2 regions of the Paenarthrobacter sp. E2MeOHC11 genome follow, and region 2 is predicted to be linked to the other one. Evidence: predicted binding sites of a transcription regulator. Region 2 holds the regulator's gene; the other holds the start of a gene.
What was found. Region 2 encodes HrcA, which represses chaperone genes, less so after heat shock. Its sites were predicted from a motif close to TTNGCACTCGNNNNNNNCGAGTGCNAA; they were not measured.
Positions count from the first base shown of each region.

Region 1: the regulator HrcA is predicted to act here: its motif matches at 3,368-3,394, upstream of groES (co-chaperone GroES).

Region 1 covers NZ_CP196673.1:3,682,508-3,693,621, reverse strand. Annotated here, with positions in the region: gene ACSSVG_RS17195 (response regulator transcription factor) at 1-1,071, opposite strand, end outside; gene groL (chaperonin GroEL) at 1,232-2,845, opposite strand; gene groES (co-chaperone GroES) at 2,930-3,226, opposite strand; gene ACSSVG_RS17180 (hypothetical protein) at 3,419-3,781, opposite strand; gene ACSSVG_RS17175 (THUMP-like domain-containing protein) at 3,849-5,078, shown strand; gene ACSSVG_RS17170 (shikimate 5-dehydrogenase) at 5,085-5,897, opposite strand; gene ykgO (type B 50S ribosomal protein L36) at 5,932-6,054, opposite strand; gene ACSSVG_RS17160 (GTP-binding protein) at 6,105-7,256, opposite strand; gene ACSSVG_RS17155 (glutamate--cysteine ligase) at 7,422-8,573, shown strand; gene tsaD (tRNA (adenosine(37)-N6)-threonylcarbamoyltransferase complex transferase subunit TsaD) at 8,570-9,754, opposite strand; gene rimI (ribosomal protein S18-alanine N-acetyltransferase) at 9,751-10,248, opposite strand; gene tsaB (tRNA (adenosine(37)-N6)-threonylcarbamoyltransferase complex dimerization subunit type 1 TsaB) at 10,262-10,933, opposite strand; gene tsaE (tRNA (adenosine(37)-N6)-threonylcarbamoyltransferase complex ATPase subunit type 1 TsaE) at 10,933-11,114, opposite strand, start outside.
Region 2 covers NZ_CP196673.1:4,446,826-4,456,226, forward strand. Annotated here, with positions in the region: gene lepA (translation elongation factor 4) at 1-1,834, shown strand, start outside; gene hemW (radical SAM family heme chaperone HemW) at 1,835-3,064, shown strand; gene ACSSVG_RS20625 (DUF4870 domain-containing protein) at 3,096-3,509, opposite strand; gene ACSSVG_RS20630 (DUF3097 domain-containing protein) at 3,631-4,482, opposite strand; gene hrcA (heat-inducible transcriptional repressor HrcA) at 4,677-5,684, shown strand; gene dnaJ (molecular chaperone DnaJ) at 5,735-6,862, shown strand; gene ACSSVG_RS20645 (16S rRNA (uracil(1498)-N(3))-methyltransferase) at 6,865-7,632, shown strand; gene ACSSVG_RS20650 (GerMN domain-containing protein) at 7,655-8,527, opposite strand; gene ACSSVG_RS20655 (PhoH family protein) at 8,954-9,401, shown strand, end outside.

The DNA.
Region 1 (11,114 bases), 760 kb from region 2:
CTCGATGTCCACGACGGCGGGGAGCAGCCGGCGACGGTTGGCCGGATCCGCGCCGGACAACGCCCGGCGCATGGTGTTTTTCGCCTGTGCCGTTTTGTGCTGGACCAGGTGGAGGTACGCGATTCCCGGGACGGGTTCGAAGCCTGTCTCTGCAGCCTTTGCATAGGCACGACCTGCGTCGTCCAACCACCCCGTCAGACGAAGAACTTCGCCCTGCTGGTACCAGCTGCCGAAGGTGGCATCCGGGTCACCCTTCCTGATCCGCCCCTCGGCCGCCCGTGCAACGGACAGGGCTTCGTCCCAGGCACCATGGAGGATGAGCAACTCTGCACGGTTTGCCTGGCACTGGCCACTGAACATCACCATGTCCGGACGTTCGCCGCACCACCGTTCCAGTGCGGCCGTCCACTCCTGGGCCCTGTGGACGTCCTGGGCCAGGCGGCAACTTCCCAGAACGGCGCAGTAGATGATTCCCGCAGGTATGGGAGAGACTTCTCCGGAAGTCACCGACACCATGACCTCGTCAAGGAGTTCCAGCCCCTCATCCATGCGTCCAAGTGAAACCCGTGAGGTGCCCACTCCGAGCATTCCCATCGCTTGGAGATCGCGGTCATGGAGGAGGGTGCCAATCTCCAATGCCCTGCCGAACACACCGTGCCCGGCTTCAGGGTCGCCCGCCCTCAGCAAACCCAGTCCGGCAGGAATGAGGAGGTAGCCTTCCGCGGAACTGGGGCCGGCCAGGCCCTCAAGCAAATGCTTCGCGCGGGCCAACCATCCTTGTCCGAGTGCCTGCTCGCCCATGTCCATGAGGAACATGACCAACCAAGCGGCGCATCGCGCTGCACTGTTCGCGTCACCCATGGTCAGGTATTCGTCGTGCGCCCGGGTCAGATACTGCACACTCTCCGTGTTCAGTCCGAGCAGCATGGCCACCGAAGCAACCAGCTCAATGTCCTGGGGAGGCAGTCCGCCTTCGGCGTCCGCGCGGACAAGGCAATCAAGGGCATCACTCCAGCGGCGTTCGGAGTATGCCGAGCGTCCCAGGTCCAAGTCTGTATCCGGAGCTGTCATGGCTCACCCTGCGGGTGGTGGCGGCCCGGTTGGTACCCAAGCCGCAGCGTTTAGCGTCAGGTTACCGCCGCCGTCGAACGCCGACAATAGCGTCGCCGCGCCGCAGGTGACGACAAAAAACCCCGGTCACCAACGTGACCGGGGTTCCTTGGACAGGCTGCTAGTGGCTGTGGCCTGCGTGTGCGTCTTCTTCCTCAGCCGGCTTCTCGACAACCAGGGTCTCGGTGGTGAGAACCAAGGCAGCGATGGAAGCGGCGTTGCGGAGAGCGGAACGTGTGACCTTGACGGGGTCGATCACGCCAGCGGCGATCAGGTCCTCGTACTCGCCGGACTTGGCGTTGAAACCGTGGTTGGCTTCCAGCTCGGAAACCTTGGCAACAACCACGAAGCCGTCGAAGCCGGCGTTCTGGGCGATCCAACGCAGCGGCTGGATCAGGGCGCGGCGGACGATGCCCACAGCTGCTGCTGCGTCACCTTCCAGTGCCTTGACGGCCGGGGACTCGTCCAGTGCCTTGAGGGCGTGGATGAGGGCGGAACCGCCGCCGGAGACGATGCCTTCTTCGAGGGCTGCGCGCGTGGAGGAAACAGCGTCCTCGATGCGGTGCTTCTTTTCCTTCAGCTCAACCTCGGTGGCTGCGCCTACCTTGATCACGCCGATGCCGCCGGCCAGCTTGGCCAGGCGTTCCTGCAGCTTTTCCTTGTCCCAGTCGGAGTCCGTCCGGGTGAGCTCAGCACGCAGCTGTGCTACGCGGTCGGCGACGTCCTGGGCCGTACCGGCTCCGTCCACGATGGTGGTGTTGTCCTTGGTTACCGTGATGCGGCGCGCGGTACCGAGTACTTCGAGGCCAACGGTGTCCAGTGTCAGGCCGAGGTCCGGGGAAACAACCTGGGCGCCCGTAAGCGTGGCGATGTCCTGGAGCATGGCCTTGCGGCGGTCGCCGAAGCCCGGAGCCTTGACGGCAACAACATTGAGCGTGCCGCGGATGCGGTTGACGATCAGCGTGGAAAGGGCTTCGCCTTCGATGTCTTCAGCAATGATGAAGAGCGGCTTGTTGGCCTGCAGGGCCTTCTCCAGAAGCGGCAGGAAGTCCTGCAGCGAGGAGATTTTGCCCTGGTTGATCAGGATGAGGGCGTCTTCGAGGACGGCTTCCTGGCGCTCTGCGTCGGTGACGAAGTACGGGGACAGGTAGCCCTTGTCGAACTGCATGCCTTCGGTCAGAACCAGCTCGGTCTGCGTGGTGGAGGACTCTTCAATGGTGATGACACCGTCCTTGCCAACCTTGCCGAACGCTTCGGCGAGGAGCTCGCCGACCTCGTCGCTCTGCGCGGAGATGGCTGCAACGCTGGCAACCTGGGTGCCTTCGACTTCGCGGGCGTTCTCCAGGAGGCGGGCGGCGATGGCTTCAACGGAAACCTCGATGCCGCGCTTGATCTCGCCCGGAGCGGCGCCGGCAGCAACGTTGCGCAGGCCTTCCTTGACCAGGGCCTGGGCAAGCACGGTGGCTGTGGTGGTGCCGTCGCCGGCGACATCGTTGGTCTTGGTGGCTACTTCCTTGGCCAGCTGGGCGCCAAGGTTCTCGTAGGGGTCGTCAAGCTCAACTTCGCGGGCGATGGTGACGCCGTCGTTGGTGATCGTGGGAGCGCCCCACTTCTTGTCCAGCACGACGTTGCGGCCGCGCGGGCCAAGCGTCACCTTGACAGTGTTGGCGAGCTTGTCGATACCGGCCTCAAGAGACCGGCGGGCAGCATCGTTAAAAGCAAGCTGCTTTGCCATGGTTGTGTCCTTTCAAGACAGAAAACCCGCACCGCTGACGGTCGGAATGATTCCAACTCGGCGGCGGTGCGGGGCTCCGGGAAGTTACTTTACGACGATCGCAAGGACGTCGCGGGCGGACAGAACGAGGTACTCGTTGCCGCCGGTCTTGACTTCGGTTCCGCCGTACTTGGAGTAGATGACGACGTCGCCAACAGCTACGTCAACCGGTACGCGGTTGCCGTTGTCATCGAAACGGCCGGGGCCGATTGCAACAACTTCGCCTTCCTGCGGCTTCTCCTGTGCGGAGTCCGGAATTACCAGGCCGGAAGCCGTGGTCTGCTCTGCTTCGAGCGGGCGAACAACAATACGATCCTCAAGAGGCTTAATCGAGACCGACACTCGGACTCTCCTTTTCATGAGCTGATTCATGGACTAAGAACTAGGGTGCCGGAGCGTACAACCGTCGTCGCGGTGCCGGAAGACGCTTGGCGTGATTAGCACCCTCCGGGGGAGAGTGCTAACAAGACTCTATGTAAGTGGTTAGCACTCGGTCAAGGTGAGTGCCAGCATTTCGTCATGGGTGAACGTCCATCAACGGCCGGTGAGGTCGTCCAGATCGTAGTCTTCGCCGTCATCGTCCTCATCAAGCGGTGCATTGCCGCGGTTCAGGTACAGCAGCACGGCAGAAGCAACAGCGACGACGCCGGCAATCACCAGGGTGATAATGCCACCGGTCCGGGCGCCGCTGTAGAGCTCGCGGATGTCGCGTGCCTCGTCGGTGGCGTCGTTGACGCTTTTCCCGGCCACCGAATACGTGGCCGCATTAAACGAATCCAGCGCGAAGATAATGATCAGCAGGCCGATGCAAACCACCGCGATCACGGCCCCCGCGATGAGGGCGGGTCGGGCAAACTTTGTGATGGTGGAGGGTTGCGGGGCTGCGTTGTCGTCCATGAAAACAACCCTATCTGGCTGATTCGCAAGTCACGTTGTCAAGTGCCGCGCCGTTAGGCTTGATCCCATGCCGCACGCACCGCAGGAACAGATCGCACCCTTGCTGACCACCGAAGGATGGGAACTTCTTGCCTCCTTGGGGCCTTACCGGGAGTCCGAGGCATTCAGCGTCAACGCCGATCTCCGGAAGGCAGGCCACTCCCCTGAACTCGTGGCGGCGGTCCTGACCCAATCACGGTTGAGGACCCGTGCGGAAGCCAAGTTTGGCGAGTTCGCGCGCCAGATGCTGTTCACCCAGGCCGGCTTGGAACAGGCCACCCGGTTGAACGTCGCTGCCCGGCACGCCGAACGTTTCGCCAAGGCCGGCATCACCCACGTGGCAGACCTTGGATGCGGGCTCGGTGCCGACTCGATGGCGATGGCCTCCATGGACATTGCAGTCACGGCCGTGGAAATGGATGAAACCACAGCTGCGTGCGCCACCATCAACCTCATGCCTTTCCCACACGCCACCGTGGTGCACTCCGATGCCACGTCCGTGGAACTGGACGGGATCGACGGCGTGTGGCTGGATCCAGCCCGGCGCACCACCTCCACATCGGGGACAAAGCGGATCTGGGACCCGGAGGCGTTCTCCCCGCCGCTGTCGTTCGTGGAGCGCCTGGCGGCCACCGGCCGCGCCATCGGCGTCAAAATGGGTCCGGGCATCCCCCACGACTCCGTGCCATCGGGCTGCGAAGCCCAGTGGGTCTCGGTGGGCGGCGACGTCACCGAAGTCACCTTGTGGTTCAACGCAGTGGCCCGCCCAGGCGTGCGTCGGGCCGCCCTGGTCATTGGCAGCCAGGGCGCAGCCGAAATCACCAGCGGCGAGGATTTCGACGGCGGTCCGGTAGCCGCCGTCGGGCCCGTTGAAGGCTTCTTGTACGAGCCCGATGGTGCGGTGATCCGCGCAGGCCTGGTGGCCGACGTCGCTGAGCGGCTCGGCGGGCACCTGGTGGATGAGCACATCGCCTACATCTGCGCACCCGAACTGCATGACACTCCATTTGCCCGCGCCTACAAGGTGCTCGAAGTGATGCCCTACAACGTCAAGGCCCTCAAAGCCTGGGTGAAAAACAATGGCATCACCGTGCTGGACATCAAGAAGCGCGGCACGGCAGTGACCCCGGAGGAGCTACGGAAGCAGTTGCTCCCCGCCAAGCCATCCAAGGGCAAGGACGCGAAAACAGCCACCCTGGTCCTCACCAGGATCGGCGAGGAGAGAGTGGCTGTTGTGGTGGAGCCGGTCTCGGTCTAGCCCGGGTCAGCGGCGCGAGAACTCCGAAGCTTCGCGGACCTGGGCAGCACTGGGGCGCACGCCTGTGTACAACACGAACTGTTCTTCTGCCTGGATGGCGATGACCTCGGCCCCGGTGATCACCTTCTTGCCGGCGTTCCGGGCCGCAGTGATGAGCGGAGTCTCCGAGGGCAGCGCAACGACGTCGAACACTGCCTGGGCAGCGGCAATCGCAGCGTCGTCGAAGGACTGTGCGGTCTCACCTTCACCTGCCATTCCGAGCGGTGTGACGTTGATGATGAGGTCCGCAGTTGAACCATTGACGTCGTCCTGCCACCCAAATCCGTACAGGTCCGCAAGGGCACGGCCAGTGGTTTCGTTGCGGGCAACGATGGTGACGGCGGTGAATCCCGCGTCACGGAGGGCTGCGGCCATGGCTTTGGCCATGCCGCCGGCACCGCGTAGCAGAACAGTGTGGCTCTGGGGAACCTGGTGGTCCTTCAAAAGCCTTGCGATAGCGATGTAGTCCGTGTTGTAGGCCGTGAGCACGCCGTCATTGTTCACGATGGTGTTCACCGAATCAATGGCCTTGGCCGATGGGTCCATCACGTCAACCAGGGGGATGACGGCCTCCTTGTAGGGCATGGACACCGCGGCGCCCCGAATCGGGAGGCCGCGGATGCCAGCCACTGCGAGCGTGATGTCCGCCGGGGCGAACGCCTTGTAGACAAAGTTCAAGCCGAGCAGATCGTACAAATAGTTGTGGAACCGGGTACCGATGTTGCTCGGCCGGGCCGCGAGCGAAATGCACAGGGACATGTCTTTGTTCAGGATTGGCATTCCCCCATTAAACAACGCCCATTAACCCTGCCGCTTAGCCTTGCCGCGCCTTCATCCGCGGGTTGTTCTTGTTGATCACGAATGTGCGTCCACGACGCCGGACGATCTGTGCCCCGGGAATCTTCTTGAGGGCTCGCAGCGAGTTCCTGACCTTCATGGTGTTTCTCCTTCTATTGGGGTGGGTTGGCGTGTTGGGTTGGCATGGGCTTAGAGGGCGTCGCTGAGCTCCAGGGGGTCGTCCCAGACCTCGAAGCCCAGTTCCATCTCCGCCTCGGTGAGTTGGCAGCCGTCCAGGAGCCCGCGGATCTCCCCCGCGTCGATGTCCTCGCAGCGCCCGGTGATGGCCAGGACCGTGCCGCGGTCGCCATGATGCGGATGCCAGTCCAGGAAAGCGTCGACGTCGGCGCCCGGCTTTCCGGCGTGGGCCTGTCCAGGTGCGGCAGCAGCCGAGTCGGCCAGCCACCTCCCCGTACTTTCGAGCCAGACCCTCGGCCCGATTCCCTGGACCGCGATGCGGGTGGCGGGAGCAGACGCAATCCACAGGCGGCCACGCATCCAATGGGTGCCTACGGCCAGTTGGGGCAGCGCATCACGGAAGCGCCCCGGATGCAACGGACGGCCTGCTTTGTGGAGCACCGTCCGGAAGGAACCTGACGTTTCGCTAACGGGAACACGTACGACGCCGGGCCGGTTACGGGCCGCTGCTTCGGCGTCGTCGAAGCATCCCGGCCGGAAGTCCCCTGCGGAACCAACCACGTTTGCATGGGGGGCCAACTGGCCAAGAAGTTCCAGTCCCAGCAGCCATGCCGCCGACCCCTCGCGCGGTTCCCCGGTCAATACTGCGCCCAAGCCGGGTCGAACCATCACGGTGTCCACCTGCCCAAACTCCCCGATCAGGAATTCGCCGCTGGTGCGCTCATCCTGTGGCATGGAGGTGAACCCGGATTCGAACAGGGTGTGACGGTCCCAGATGTGGTCGTCCAGGTCCACGGGGTCCAAGGCGAGCACGGCGTTGTCTATGACGGCGGGCCGGCTGAGGCCGCGGCGAAGCTCTGCTACGGCCATTCCGGCCGCGACTCCGGGTGGCAAGCCGAGGACCACGTGGTCGAAACCGCACGCGGCGAGGCGTTCCGCCGTCGGGACTACATCCAACCTGACCGTGCAACTGAGGCAGCCATGTTCCAGGACTGTGGTTTCGCGTTCAAACAACTGGCCGCCACGGTAGACCCGCCGCAGGACCAACGAGCCATCCAGGAGGTCATGGAGGACCACGACGGAATTGGCGTGGGTCCGGCCGAGCCGTTCAGTGGTGGCCTCACGGCATTGGCTGTCCAGGGAACTGACGACTGTGAGGTGCATGCGTCGATTCTAATGAGAATCATTATTATTAGCAAATGACGGCTCCTTTGCCCCACCAATCTGCCGATATCACCGGTGTTCCGGCTGCATTAGACTTGATCCGACCGCTGGCGGCCCCGCAGCGGGGAACCGCGCCCGGGTGGGAGAACACAATGAGGGGACTACGTGCAGATTGATTTTGCGCCATCCAGGCAATCGACACTGGGTGTGGAATGGGAGTTGGCGCTCGTCAATGCACGCACCGGGGAACTGGTATCCGTCGCGAACGATGTCCTCAAAGGCGTTTCCGCCAACCACCCCGACCTCAACGAGGACGACGAACACCCCCACATCAAGCGCGAGCTGCTCCTCAACACCGTTGAACTCGTCACGGGGATCTGCGAAACGGTCAAGGACGCCAAGGAAGACCTCAGCCGCTCCCTCGCCGCTGTCCGCGAAGTCACTGACCCCATGGGTGTTGAAGTGTTTTGCGCTGGAAGCCACCCCTTCAGCCCGCCCTTGCTCCAGCCCGTGACGGACAAAGAGCGCTACGCCAAACTGATTGAGCGGACCCAATGGTGGGGCCGCCAAATGGTGATCTACGGCGTTCACGTGCACGTGGGCATCGACCGCCGCGACAAAGTGCTCCCCATTCTGGACGGCCTGGTCAACTACTTCCCCCATTTCCAGGCGTTGTCCGCCTCCAGCCCCTACTGGGCCGGGGAAGAAACCGGCTACGCGTCCCAGCGAGCCCTCATGTTCCAGCAGCTACCCACTGCAGGGCTGCCCTTCCAGTTCGACACGTGGGAGGCATACGAGTCCTACGTCCAGGACATGTTCACCACTGGCGTCATCGACTCCACGTCCGAAATCCGCTGGGACATCCGGCCCGTTTCCAACCTGGGCACCATTGAGATGCGCATCTGCGATGGCCTTGCCACGCTTGAAGAAGTGGGTGCCATTGCTGCGCTGACCCAGTGCCTGGTGGACGAGTTCTCCTCCATCCTGGACGCCGGCGGCACCATCCCCACCATGCCTCCGTGGCATGTGCAGGAGAACAAGTGGCGTGCCGCACGGTACGGCCTGGAAGCCATCATCATCCTCGACGCCGAGGGCAACGAGCAGCTTGTCACGGAGCACCTTGCGGAAACCGTCGAGCGGCTGGGTCCGGTGGCAGCAAAGCTCGGCTGCTCCGAAGAACTGGCCGACGTCTTGAAGATCGTCGAACGCGGAGCCAGCTACCAGCGCCAGCGGCGGGTTGCCGCTGAGCACAACGGAGACCTGCAGGCAGTGGTCATGGACCTCGTCCAGCAAATGCGCAAGGGTCCCGACGCCTAAGTCGCCGGTTGGGTGCCTTCCCGGGCAGGAAAAGCCTGGGCGGGCACCGACACTGTAGTCACCGGCATCGAGGAATCGGGCGCGAAAGAGACACCGCTCGGGCCGATGCCTGCCATGATCAGCTGGGCACCGAGGGCCGCCACCATGGCCCCGTTGTCCGTACAGAGGTCCAGCGGCGGCACATGCAGCGTGATTCCAGCTGAAGTACAGCGCTGCCCGGTCAGTTCCCGGAGCCGCGAGTTGGCTGCCACTCCCCCGCCAAGGAGGACGTCGGTGATGCCGTTTTCCTTGCAGGCCAGGACGGCCTTTGAACTGATGACGTCAACCACGGCTTCCTGGAAAGCCGCTGCGATGTCGGCCACCGGCACTTCCTCGCCACGGGCCTCGAACTGTTCCACGCACCGGGCCACAGCTGTCTTCAAGCCGCTGAACGACCAGTCGTAGCGGTGCGGGCCCTTGTCCTCGGCGGTCCCCATGTACTTGGGCTGGGTAAGGCCGCGCGGGAACCGGATGGATTTGGGATTGCCCTGACGCGCCAGTTTGTCGATGGCGGGCCCACCCGGGTAACCGAGGCCAAGGATGCGGGCAACTTTGTCATAGGCCTCACCGGCGGCATCGTCGATGGTTGAGCCAAGCAGCTCAACGTCGTCAGTGATGCTCCTGATGCGCAGGATTTCGGTATGCCCACCTGATACCAGCAGTGCTCCGAGGTTCCCGGGCAGCTTTCCGGCTCCCAGGCCGGCGGCAGCACCGGCGTCGTGCTGTCCGTCAGTCCTGCGACGCCCGTCCAGCAGCCCCACACCGACATGCGCCACCAAGTGATTAATCGCGTACAACGGTTTGCCCGTAGCCACGGCCAACGCCTTTGCAGCACAAACACCCACCATCAGGGCTCCGGCCAGGCCCGGACCGGAAGTGACGGCAATGGCGTCGATGTCGTCCAAGGTCACTCCCGCTTCGTGGAGCGATTCCTGGAGTGTCGGAACGAAAGCGTCCAGGTGCGCACGCGACGCGATCTCAGGGATGACACCGCCGAATCGCACGTGCTCGTCCATGGATGAGGACACCGTGTTGGTGAGCAGGGTGGTACCCCGCACGATGCCGACGCCGGTCTCGTCGCAGGAAGACTCGATACCGAGCACCAATGGCTGTCGGGGCTGTTCCGGATAAGGCCCGCTCACGCTGTGGCTCCTTCGTGGGGTTTGTTCAATTCAAGCCGCATGATCAGGGCGTCAGTGCCGTCGCGGTAGTAGCGGGGACGGACGTGGATCTGCTCGAACCCGAAGCGCAAGTACAGTTGCTGCGCGCGGGGATTGTCCGCGCGGACTTCCAACAGCACGTCCGCCGCACGGCGGCGCCGCGCTTCATCGATCAATTCGGTCAGGACAGCGGAGCCGATTCCCCTGCCTTCGAATTCAGGCACGACGGCGATCGTCTGGACGTCCGCGATCGGCTCGATGCACATCAACCCGGCGTAGGCCACGATCTCCCCCGCAACCTCGGCCACCACATAGCGACGGGTCCCGGGCTGGGCCAATTCGTCGAAGAACATCTGCAGTGGCCAGGCGTCCACGGGGAACAGCCGACGCTCCAAGGCCTCCACCGCCGGGATGTCGGCCTCCGTCATGTCCCGCAGGGATACCCCGGCGAGCTCAAGCTTGGGTGAGAGTTTCACAGGTTCCGTCCCATCACAGAGCACGCTTCCGGGGCCCGGGAACCTGGGCATCCGATTCCCGCAAGTACAGGGGTGTGGAGTCGAGCAACGCCTGCCCGGCCGTGAGCTTGGCCAAGGCGAACTGGCCCAGCGACGCTGCATCGGGCTGGGTCCGGGCGAAGTCGCCATCCGCCCTGAGGACGTCGGCGTACAAGCCTGCGCCGGCGCCGAATACCGGCAGGTCCGGAAGTCCGGAGGCGAAGCCCACATGCGGGCCGTCCACGAGCACGGGAAGTTGGCTGTCGGCCAGTGTGTATCGCGCCCAGTAAACCTCTTTGCGCCGGGCATCTGTGGCCACCAGGAACTCAGGCGCGGCCGAGGTGGACCCGGCCACCTCAAGGGCGATCGCGTCCAGGCTCATCAGGCCGTACAGCGGCTTGTTCCACACGAAGGCCAACGTTCGCGCCGTTGCAATGCCGGAACGCAGGCCCGTGAAGGGGCCCGGCCCTACCCCCGTGACGATCGCATCAATGTCCGCGCCCGTGACGCCTGCTCCTGCCAGGAGCTTTTCGATGCCGGGGGCCAGGACTTCAGCGTGGCTGCGGGTGTCCTCTGTAGCGAAGGAATCCACCACGCTTTCCATGGCATCGTCCGAGATCAAGGCGGCGCTTGCCACCGCGGAGGTGTCTATGGCCAGGATCAGCATCAGTTGCCTTCCTCTGGTGACATGGTTTCAAGAAGTCGCGGAGCCTCGGCCCAGCGGGGACCATACCCCCGGACAACAAGGGTGCGGGGTTCGTCGTCGTCATCGATATCGAAGTCCAGGACATCGTCCTCTGGCGATGGCATGCCAACTGCCCGGTACAGGTCAATCTCAAGGCGGCTTT
Region 2 (9,401 bases):
CGCACCGGTGCCCGCCGCAACAGATCCGGCCATCATCCGGAACTTCTGCATCATTGCCCACATTGACCACGGTAAGTCCACCTTGGCCGACCGCATGCTGCAGTACACCGGCGTCGTTAAGCAACGCGACATGAAGGCCCAGTATCTGGACCGCATGGATATCGAACGTGAGCGCGGCATCACCATCAAGTCCCAGGCTGTCCGTATGCCGTGGGAACTCGATGGCAACAGTTATGCGCTGAACATGATCGATACTCCCGGCCACGTCGACTTCACCTATGAGGTTTCCCGCTCGCTTGCCGCCTGCGAAGGCGCAGTGCTGTTGGTGGATGCGGCCCAAGGTATCGAGGCACAAACCCTCGCCAACCTGTATTTGGCGATGGAAAACAACCTCACCATCATTCCTGTGCTGAATAAGATCGACCTTCCGGCCGCCCAGCCCGAGAAGTACGCAGCGGAGCTTGCCAACTTGATTGGCGGCGATCCCGATGACGTCCTCAAGGTTTCCGGCAAGACCGGCGTAGGCGTGGAGGCGCTGCTGGACAAGATTGTCCGCGACCTTCCCGCGCCCGTTGGTGATCCCGATGCCCCGGCCCGCGCCATGATTTTCGACTCTGTCTACGACACCTACCGCGGCGTCGTCACTTATGTGCGCGTGGTGGACGGCATGCTCCACCCGCGCGAACGCATCCAGATGATGTCCACCAGGGCAACGCACGAGCTCCTTGAAATTGGTGTCAGTTCCCCGGAGCCCACGCCATCCAAGGGCCTGGGCGTCGGCGAGGTGGGCTACCTGATCACCGGCGTTAAGGATGTACGCCAGTCCAAGGTTGGCGATACTGTCACCAACCTGGCCAAGCCGGCATCGGAGTCACTCAGCGGCTACGCAGACGCCAAGCCGATGGTCTTCTCTGGTCTCTACCCCCTTGACGGCACGGATTACCCGGTCCTGCGCGATGCTCTTGAAAAGCTGATGCTCAACGACGCTGCGTTGGTTTACGAACCCGAGACGTCTGCAGCACTCGGCTTCGGCTTCCGCGTTGGCTTCCTTGGTTTGCTTCACCTCGAGATCACGCGTGAGCGCTTGGAGCGTGAGTACAACCTCGACCTCATCTCCACCGCTCCCAACGTGGAGTATGAGGTGACCCTCGAGGACAAGAAGGTCATCCACGTCACCAACCCCAGCGAATACCCCACAGGCAAAATCTCCGAAGTCCGTGAGCCAATGGTTTCGGCAACCATCCTCGCGCCCAACGAGTTCGTTGGGTCCATCATGGAACTCTGCCAAAGCCGCCGCGGCCAGATGCGCGGCATGGACTACTTGTCCGAGGACCGCGTCGAGCTCCGCTACTGGATCCCGCTGGCCGAGATCGTCTTTGACTTCTTCGACCTCCTGAAGTCCAAGACGCGTGGCTACGCCTCGCTTGACTGGAAGGCCGACGGCGAACAGGTCGCCGACCTCGTTAAGGTCGACATCCTGCTGCAGGGTGAGCAAGTGGACGCTTTCAGCGCCATCACGCACCGGGATAAGGCCTACGCCTACGGTGTGATGATGACCGGGAAGCTTCGCGAGCTGATTCCGAGGCAGCAGTTCGAGGTGCCCATCCAGGCTGCCATCGGGTCCCGCATTATTGCCCGCGAAAGCATCCGGGCCATCCGCAAGGACGTTCTTGCCAAGTGCTACGGCGGTGACATCACCCGTAAGCGCAAACTGCTGGAGAAGCAGAAGGAAGGCAAGAAGCGCATGAAGATGGTGGGTCGCGTCGAGGTGCCCCAGGAGGCATTCATCGCAGCCCTGACCACTGACGAGTCCAAGGACAAGGCCAAGAAGTAGATGCCCAGCGTCCTACCTTTGGGCGATCCGGCACCTGCGGACGGCATACTGCCTCCGCAGGTGTTGGCTGGCGTCGAGCACCGCAAGTTTGGGCTCTACGTCCATATCCCTTTTTGTGCCGTTCGTTGTGGCTACTGTGACTTCAACACCTATACAGCCACCGAGCTGGGAGGCGGTGCTTCCCAGGATGCCTACGCCACCACCGCAGTGTCCGAGCTCGACTTTGCGGCTGTGGCCCTTGACGCCTCGGGGCTGCCTCAACGGCGCATGAGCACAGTCTTCTTCGGTGGCGGCACTCCGACACTCCTGCCCGCGGAAGACTTGGCACGGATCCTGCGTGCCGCCGTCGGGCACTGGGGGCTTGAGCCCGGTGCTGAAGTAACCACTGAAGCCAATCCCGATTCGGTGACTCCCGAATCCCTGAGGGTACTGGCCGAGGCCGGTTTCACGAGGGTCTCGTTCGGCATGCAGTCAGCTGTGCCGCATGTCCTGAAGGTGCTGGATCGCACCCATACTCCCAGTCGTGTGCCGCTCGTTGTGCAGTGGGCGCGAGAGGCCGGGCTCGCCGTCAGCCTCGACCTGATCTACGGTACGCCGGGGGAGTCCATGGAGGACTGGCGGTTGTCGCTTGAGACGGCTCTGTCTTACGAACCTGACCACATCAGTGCCTACGCGTTGATAGTGGAAGACGGCACCAAACTTGCTGCCCAAATCCGGCGTGGCGAAGTGCCGGGCATCGACGACGACGATCACGCCGCTAAGTACGAACTGGCCGACAAAATGATCTCTGAAGCCGGTTTGAGCTGGTACGAGGTCAGTAACTGGTCCAGGACGCCGGACCAAGCCTGCCGGCACAATCTGGCCTACTGGCGCGGGGACGACTGGTGGGGCATCGGTCCAGGAGCGCACTCCCACGTGGGAGGCGTCCGCTGGTGGAACGTCAAGCACCCCACTGCTTATGCCGGACGGTTGGCTGCAGGAAGCTCGCCGGCAGCAGGACGGGAGACCTTGGACTCCGACACACGGGAAGTCGAGCGCGTCATGCTTGAAGCAAGGCTGGGTACCGGGTTGGCCGTAGATGCGTTGGACGCGATTGGTCGCCACGCGATGGCTGGGCTCATTGCCGATGAACTTGTGGATCCGGTGCAGGCCTTCAAGGGCCGGTTGATCCTTACGTTGAAGGGTCGACTGCTCGCTGACGCTGTAGTGCGCAGGATCCTGCCCGACTAACAATCAGTGGTTGGGCGAAGGCGGCGGGAAGCTACTTGATCCAGCGCAGGTTGAGCTTGTAACGGTGCGGCTGGCCATGGTTGACCCGGATGCCCGCCGAGACGGAGAAGCACGTCAGGGCCACCCAGATGCCGGTGGCGATCACTGCGAAAATGTTGCCCACCACAGGCAGCAGCACCAGGATGTTCGCCAAAACTGCGGCGATTGTAGGAGGCAGCGTGAAGTTCAACGCTTCCTTGGATTCCTGTGCCGTGAAGGGTCCGCGGTCGCGGAAGATCAGGTAGATCAGGAGAGATGGCAGGCATCCCAAAATGCCGCCAAAATGGGCCAAGGTTGCCCACTGCCGGTCCTCGCTGGCGGTCAGTGGCAGCGCATTTGCAGGCGCGCCATGGTACTGGGGCTGGCCTGCGGCGCTGCCCGGTTCTTCAGGAGCGTTCTCTGCCACGGTGTGTTCCCTTTGCTGTAAAGATGCTGCGGTGTTGCTGTCCCAGAATACCGGCCTCCGTGGACTTCCCGGGACAAGCGCCACGAAGACACGTCAGTTGCTGCCGCTTTCGGGGCCAGTGTCAGGGAACCGTGAGGAAATCGATGACTTCCTCCACTCGGCCCAGCAGGGAGGCCTCAAGGTCGGCGTAACTGCGAACCGCCCCGAGAAGCCGTTGCCAGCCCAGGCCAATGTCCTCAGCGGTCTCGTGAGGCCACCCGAAGGCGGTGAGAATTCCCGTCTTCCAGTCGATGCCGCGAGGCACGGAAGGCCAGGCATCGATGCCGAGCACCTTCGGCCTGATGGCCTGCCAGACATCGATGTACGGGTGGCCGACAATCAAGACATTTCCTGGCGCCCCGGGGACCGTCATGGCTTCGGCCGCAATGCGGGACTCCTTGGATCCGGCCACGAGGTGATCCACCAGGATGCCTAGGCGGCGGCCAGGGCCCGGATTAAAGGCGGCGATGGAAGATTTGAGGTCATCGACGCCGTGCAATGGCTCCACCACGATGCCTTCGACGCGGAGATCGTCGCCCCAGACCTTCTCCACGAGTTCGGCGTCGTGCTTTCCTTCCACCCAGATCCGGCTGGCTTTTGCCACTTGGGCGCGTTGTCCCTGGACCTTCACCGACCCCGAGGCCGTTCGTCCCGGTTGCGCGGGGGCCGTCGCTTGGCGGGGGGCCGGAGGCATCAACCGGATGGGTTGGCCTTCAAGCAGGAAGCCGAAGCCGAGTTGGAAGGACTTCGTTTTACCACGCCTGTCCTCAAGGGACACGATGTGCATGCCCCCGGTTTTTTCAACCCGAGTGACTTCGCCCACCCAGCCTGACTGGACATCTTCGAGGACCATCCCGCGCTGGACGGCTACCTCGGGGAGTTGTCGTTTGGCTGGAGCTGCTAGGTCCTGCGGACCCCAAGAGTCGAAAGCCAAGGAATTCCTACCTTTTTGTACTGGTTTATGCTGGGTTGCTTGATGCTGGCCATGGGCAGTTTCAATGCTAGCAACGGGGTGGCTCATACTAGACTGGTTAGCACTTGGGCATGTTGAGTGCTAAGTGCGGTGATCCCATGGGATCCCGCGGTGGCCGGTCGCAGTGACCATGGCAGTCGTCAGGAGGTGGAGTAATGAGTGAACCGCGCAAGTTGGAAGTACTGCGTGCCATCGTTGAAGATTACGTGCATTCCAGGGAGCCTGTCGGATCGAAGGCCCTCGTGGAGCGACACCACCTCGGTGTTTCAAGTGCCACCATCCGGAACGACATGGCTGTTCTTGAAGAAGAAGGCCTCATTGCGGCACCCCACACCAGCGCCGGACGCATTCCCACTGATAAGGGCTACCGCCTGTTCGTGGACCGCATCTCCCAGGTCAAGCCGCTGTCCGCGGCGGAACGCCGCGCGATCCATTCGCTGCTTGAAGGGCCCGACGACGTCGACGACATCCTGGAGCGCACCGTGCGGCTCCTGTCGCAGCTGACCAACCAGGTCGCCGTCGTGCAATATCCACACTCAAACCGGGCGCTGGTGCGGCACGTGGAGTTCGTCCTCCTGGCTCCCAAGCAAGTGCTCGTCGTCCTGATTGCGGATACCGGGAGCGTTGGCCAGAAGGTCATCGAGGCAGGCTCGGACGTGGGCGATGACGCTTTGATGCTTCTGAGGTCACGATTCCTCGGCAGCATTGCAGGGACGCAACTGGCCCTGTTGCCGCAAGTACTTCCCTCAGTGGTTGCCCTGTGCCCGCCGGAACTCCGTGGCCTGGCTCAAACACTGGCGCACGGACTGCAGGCACTGAGCGACAACAGCCGCGAAGAGCGCATCCTCATGGCCGGCACAGCCAATCTTGCCCGGTCCAACGTGGACTTCCCGTTGAGTATCGGACCCGTGCTGGAAGCCCTTGAGGAACAAGTGGTCATGCTCCGGTTGTTGTCCGACATGGGGGACGACCCCCGCGGCGTCACGGTGAGCATCGGCCGGGAGAACCCCTATGACGGCTTGGCCGAAGCTTCGGTGGTGGCCACTGGCTACGGCTCGGGTGCCAAAGTGGGAATCCTCGGTCCAACCCGCATGGATTATCCAACCACCATGGCAGCAGTTCGGGCCGTGGCCCGCTACCTTTCACGCATTCTCGGCGGCTGAACGCAGGCCCGAGGAAACATCCGCAGTACGACAAGGAAGAGATACCGACTTTGAGCAGCCACTATGACGTTTTGGGAGTCTCGCCGGAAGCCACCGGGGAAGAGATCAAAAAGGCGTACCGCAAGTTGGCGCGGAAACTCCACCCGGACGTAAATCCGGGTGAGGATGTCGCGGAGCAGTTCAAGGCCGTGACCCATGCTTACGAGGTTCTGTCGGACCCCCAGAAGCGTCGCGTCTACGATGCCACCGGCAATGAGAACGGAACGGACAACGGCTTCGGCGGTGGCTACTCCGGCCAGGGCTTCGCGTTCCAGGACATCTTCGACACCTTCTTTGGTGGCGGCGGCGGCCACGGTGGACCGGCTTCCCGCGTTCGTCGCGGACAAGACGCCCTCATCAGTGTCCGTATTGACCTCAAGGACGCCGTATTTGGTGTTAACAAGAAGCTCGAAGTAGACACTGCCGTCACCTGCCCTACGTGCGACGGCAGCTGCTGCCGCCCGGGAACCCATCCGGAACGTTGCGACATTTGTGGCGGCAGCGGCCAGGTCCAGCGCGCCGTCCGATCCATCCTTGGCCAGGTCATGACCACGGCCCCTTGCGGATCTTGTGAGGGTTTCGGCACGGTCATCAAGGATCCCTGCAACGAGTGCAACGGCCAGGGCCGCATCCGCAGCCGCCGTTCCCTGACCATCAAGGTGCCCGCCGGTGTTGCGACCGGTACGCGTATCCAGTTGTCCGGCCAAGGCGAAGCAGGACCCGCAGGCGGCCCCTCCGGCGACCTGTACGTGGAGATCCGGGTCAACAACGATTCCATGTTCATGCGCGAAGGCGACGACCTCCACGCCACCCTCAGCGTGCCCATGACAGCCGCTGCACTGGGCACTGAGCTGCAACTGGAAACGTTCGATGGCGCACAGGACATTGATGTGAAGGCCGGAACCCAGTCGGGCGAGGTCATCACGCTCCGCGGCCTTGGCGTCACCCACCTGCGCGGTTACGGCAGGGGAGACCTCAAGGTGCACCTCCATGTTGAAACGCCGAGCAAGCTTGATCCCGCCCAGGAAGAATTGTTGCAGCAGCTCGCCAAGCTTCGCGGGGAGCAGTTCACCGAAGGCAAACTCGTGGCCAGTGGCGGCATGTTCGCAAAGCTGCGTGACAAGCTCGGTAACCTGTAGCGGTGAGCAACCCCGTTTTCTTCACCCCGGCCGGGAGTCTTGGCGATGTAAGTCCCGGTGGCACGTTCGTGCTGGAGGGGCCTGAAGCACGGCACGCCGTCACGGTCAAGAGACTGGCAGTGGGGGAGCCCGTTGACATTGCCGACGGTTCCGGCACACGGCTGACCGGCACGGTCGCCGACGCCGGGCCCGCCGGCCTGACCGTCACTGCTTCCGATGTTGTCTTCGAGGACCAGCCCGACGTCCGCTTGGTGCTCGTCCAAGCCTTGGCCAAGGGTGACCGCGATGAACTTGCCATCGAGACGGCCACCGAGCTGGGTATCGACGCAGTGATTCCGTGGCAGTCAGAGCGATCAATCGTGCGCTGGAAGGGCGACCGCGCCGCCAAAGCCCATGGGAAGTGGCAGTCTGTGGTAGCCGCCGCGGCCAAGCAAGCACGGCGGGCATGGATTCCGGACGTGCGGACAATCGTGGATACCGGAGCCTTGGCCAAAGCAGTCGCCGCCGCCGACCTGGCCATCATCCTGCACGAGGACGCCAAAAACCCGTTGAGGACTGTCCTCGAGGTGTTGCAGGGTGGACCGGACACCGGGACGTTCCGGGAAGTACTTCTGATCGTAGGACCGGAGGGTGGAATCTCGCCCCGCGAAGTAACGCGGCTCAGTGACGCCGGGGCCGTTACGGCGCTGTTGGGTCATCACGTTCTGCGATCGTCGACGGCGGGACCTGCCGCCGTCGTTCTTGCGAGCGACATTCTGGGTCGCTGGTAGCCGGCCGGGCTACCCTGAGGAGCTATCCGACCCTGAACAACCGGGTGTCAGTGCTTGTCGCGATCGTGTTTCCAGCATCGTCGACCTGCGAGACACGTACCTCGTACTGACCGGCCTTGAGTGTGGCGCCGAACGTGAAGAGGCCGTACTGTCCGGGTTCGCCCGTGGCTTTCGTTTGACCCGTCAGCAGACTTGTCTTCTCGCCCTTGCCGTTGTCCTGCAGGACCTGCCACGCGATGGGTTTGGAGCTGTCGGTGCTCCGCCCATTGAACTTGACCAAGCCTGTGGGCATCGAGGTGTCTTCCTGTGGATCGATGATCCACAGAGGCGCCACCAGGGAGGCATCGCGGGCCATGGGCTGACCCAACTGGATTTGCCCGAACGCCATGTAATCCTTGTGTCCGTCAACCAGGATGACCACCTGGATCTGCTGTCCGGAATTGATGAGGCCCGAGGACGAAGCCGCTGCTGTCGCCGTATACACCAGCTGCTGTATGGCCCGCTGCGCCATACCGGCGTCCAGGTTCGAATTGAATGCGTCGCGGGAAATGTCGACGGTAATCACGTTCTTGCCTGAAATGGACGTGGCCAGGCTGGCCGGTTCCTGCCATGGCGTGAAGAAGTCATGGTCCAGTGGCTTTTCCGCCATCATGATCCGCAGCGCCGTGGTCACGGGGTTTCCGTCGCCGGAGATATCCCTGAACTCGCGGTAGAGGTAGACCTCTTCCTTGCTGCGCCCAATCCAATAGACCGGGATCTTGGTTGAGGCCTGGGTAGTCTCCAACGGGGCGTTGCTGGCCGGGGCATCCTGCATGGTCAAAGGCGGCGGACTGGATGTGGCCTGGGTGCTCTCGCCGTTGGCAATGCACCCAGTCAGCAAGAGGGCAGCAAGCATCACAGGCACGGCGATAGCGGACTTGGTCCGCTTGTGCACGCCCGGAGCGTTGTTGGCTGACTTCTTGATGGGTTTCCTGTCCTGTCCCTGCATTTATTTGGGAGCCATGGAGCGGCTGGGGTGCGGGGTTGTGGTTCCACCCGCTATGCCAGCTTGGCACATTGCCGACGGCGGGCGGCCGGGATTCCGTGGACCTGCGCCAACTGAAACGTGATTGATACCGGCTTGATGCAGAGTTGAGACAAAAAGTCGGCAATCACGATGCGCGCCGGAACGTGGCCGCCTGCTGAGGTTCATCGCAGGCCGGGCTGGCGTAGGATTGGAGACATTCCGGCATCAATGCGGTCGCTGAAAGTCCACCGCTGATGTCGAATCGATGGCGTTATTACGACCAACCGGAGGAGAACAGGCCTGACGGCCAGCACTATGAGTGAATCTTTGAACGGGCGGCTCAGGACCGGAAACGGCAACCAGCCGCCCAACGAGTTCCCGCACACCTTACCGGGCACGCGCACGGAAGTTGTCACGTTCGATAACTCCGACCAGATGGTTCACTCGCTGGGCAGCCACGACGAAGCCCTGCGGTACATCGAGGAACAGTTCCAGGACGTCAATTTCCATGTCCGCGGCAACGAGCTCTCCATGACGGGACCTTCCACCGTCATCCCCCGGATCATGAGACTTCTCGAAGAAGTCCGTGGTCTCGTGGCAAAGGGAACCGTGGTCACCCCGGACGTCCTTCAGCAGCTCGTCTCCTTGTTGAGGACCCAGTCCGTGCAGAATCCTGCTGATGTCCTGACGCACAACATACTTTCCAGCAGGGGCAAGACCATCCGGCCCAAGACGCTGAACCAGAAGAACTACGTGGATGCCA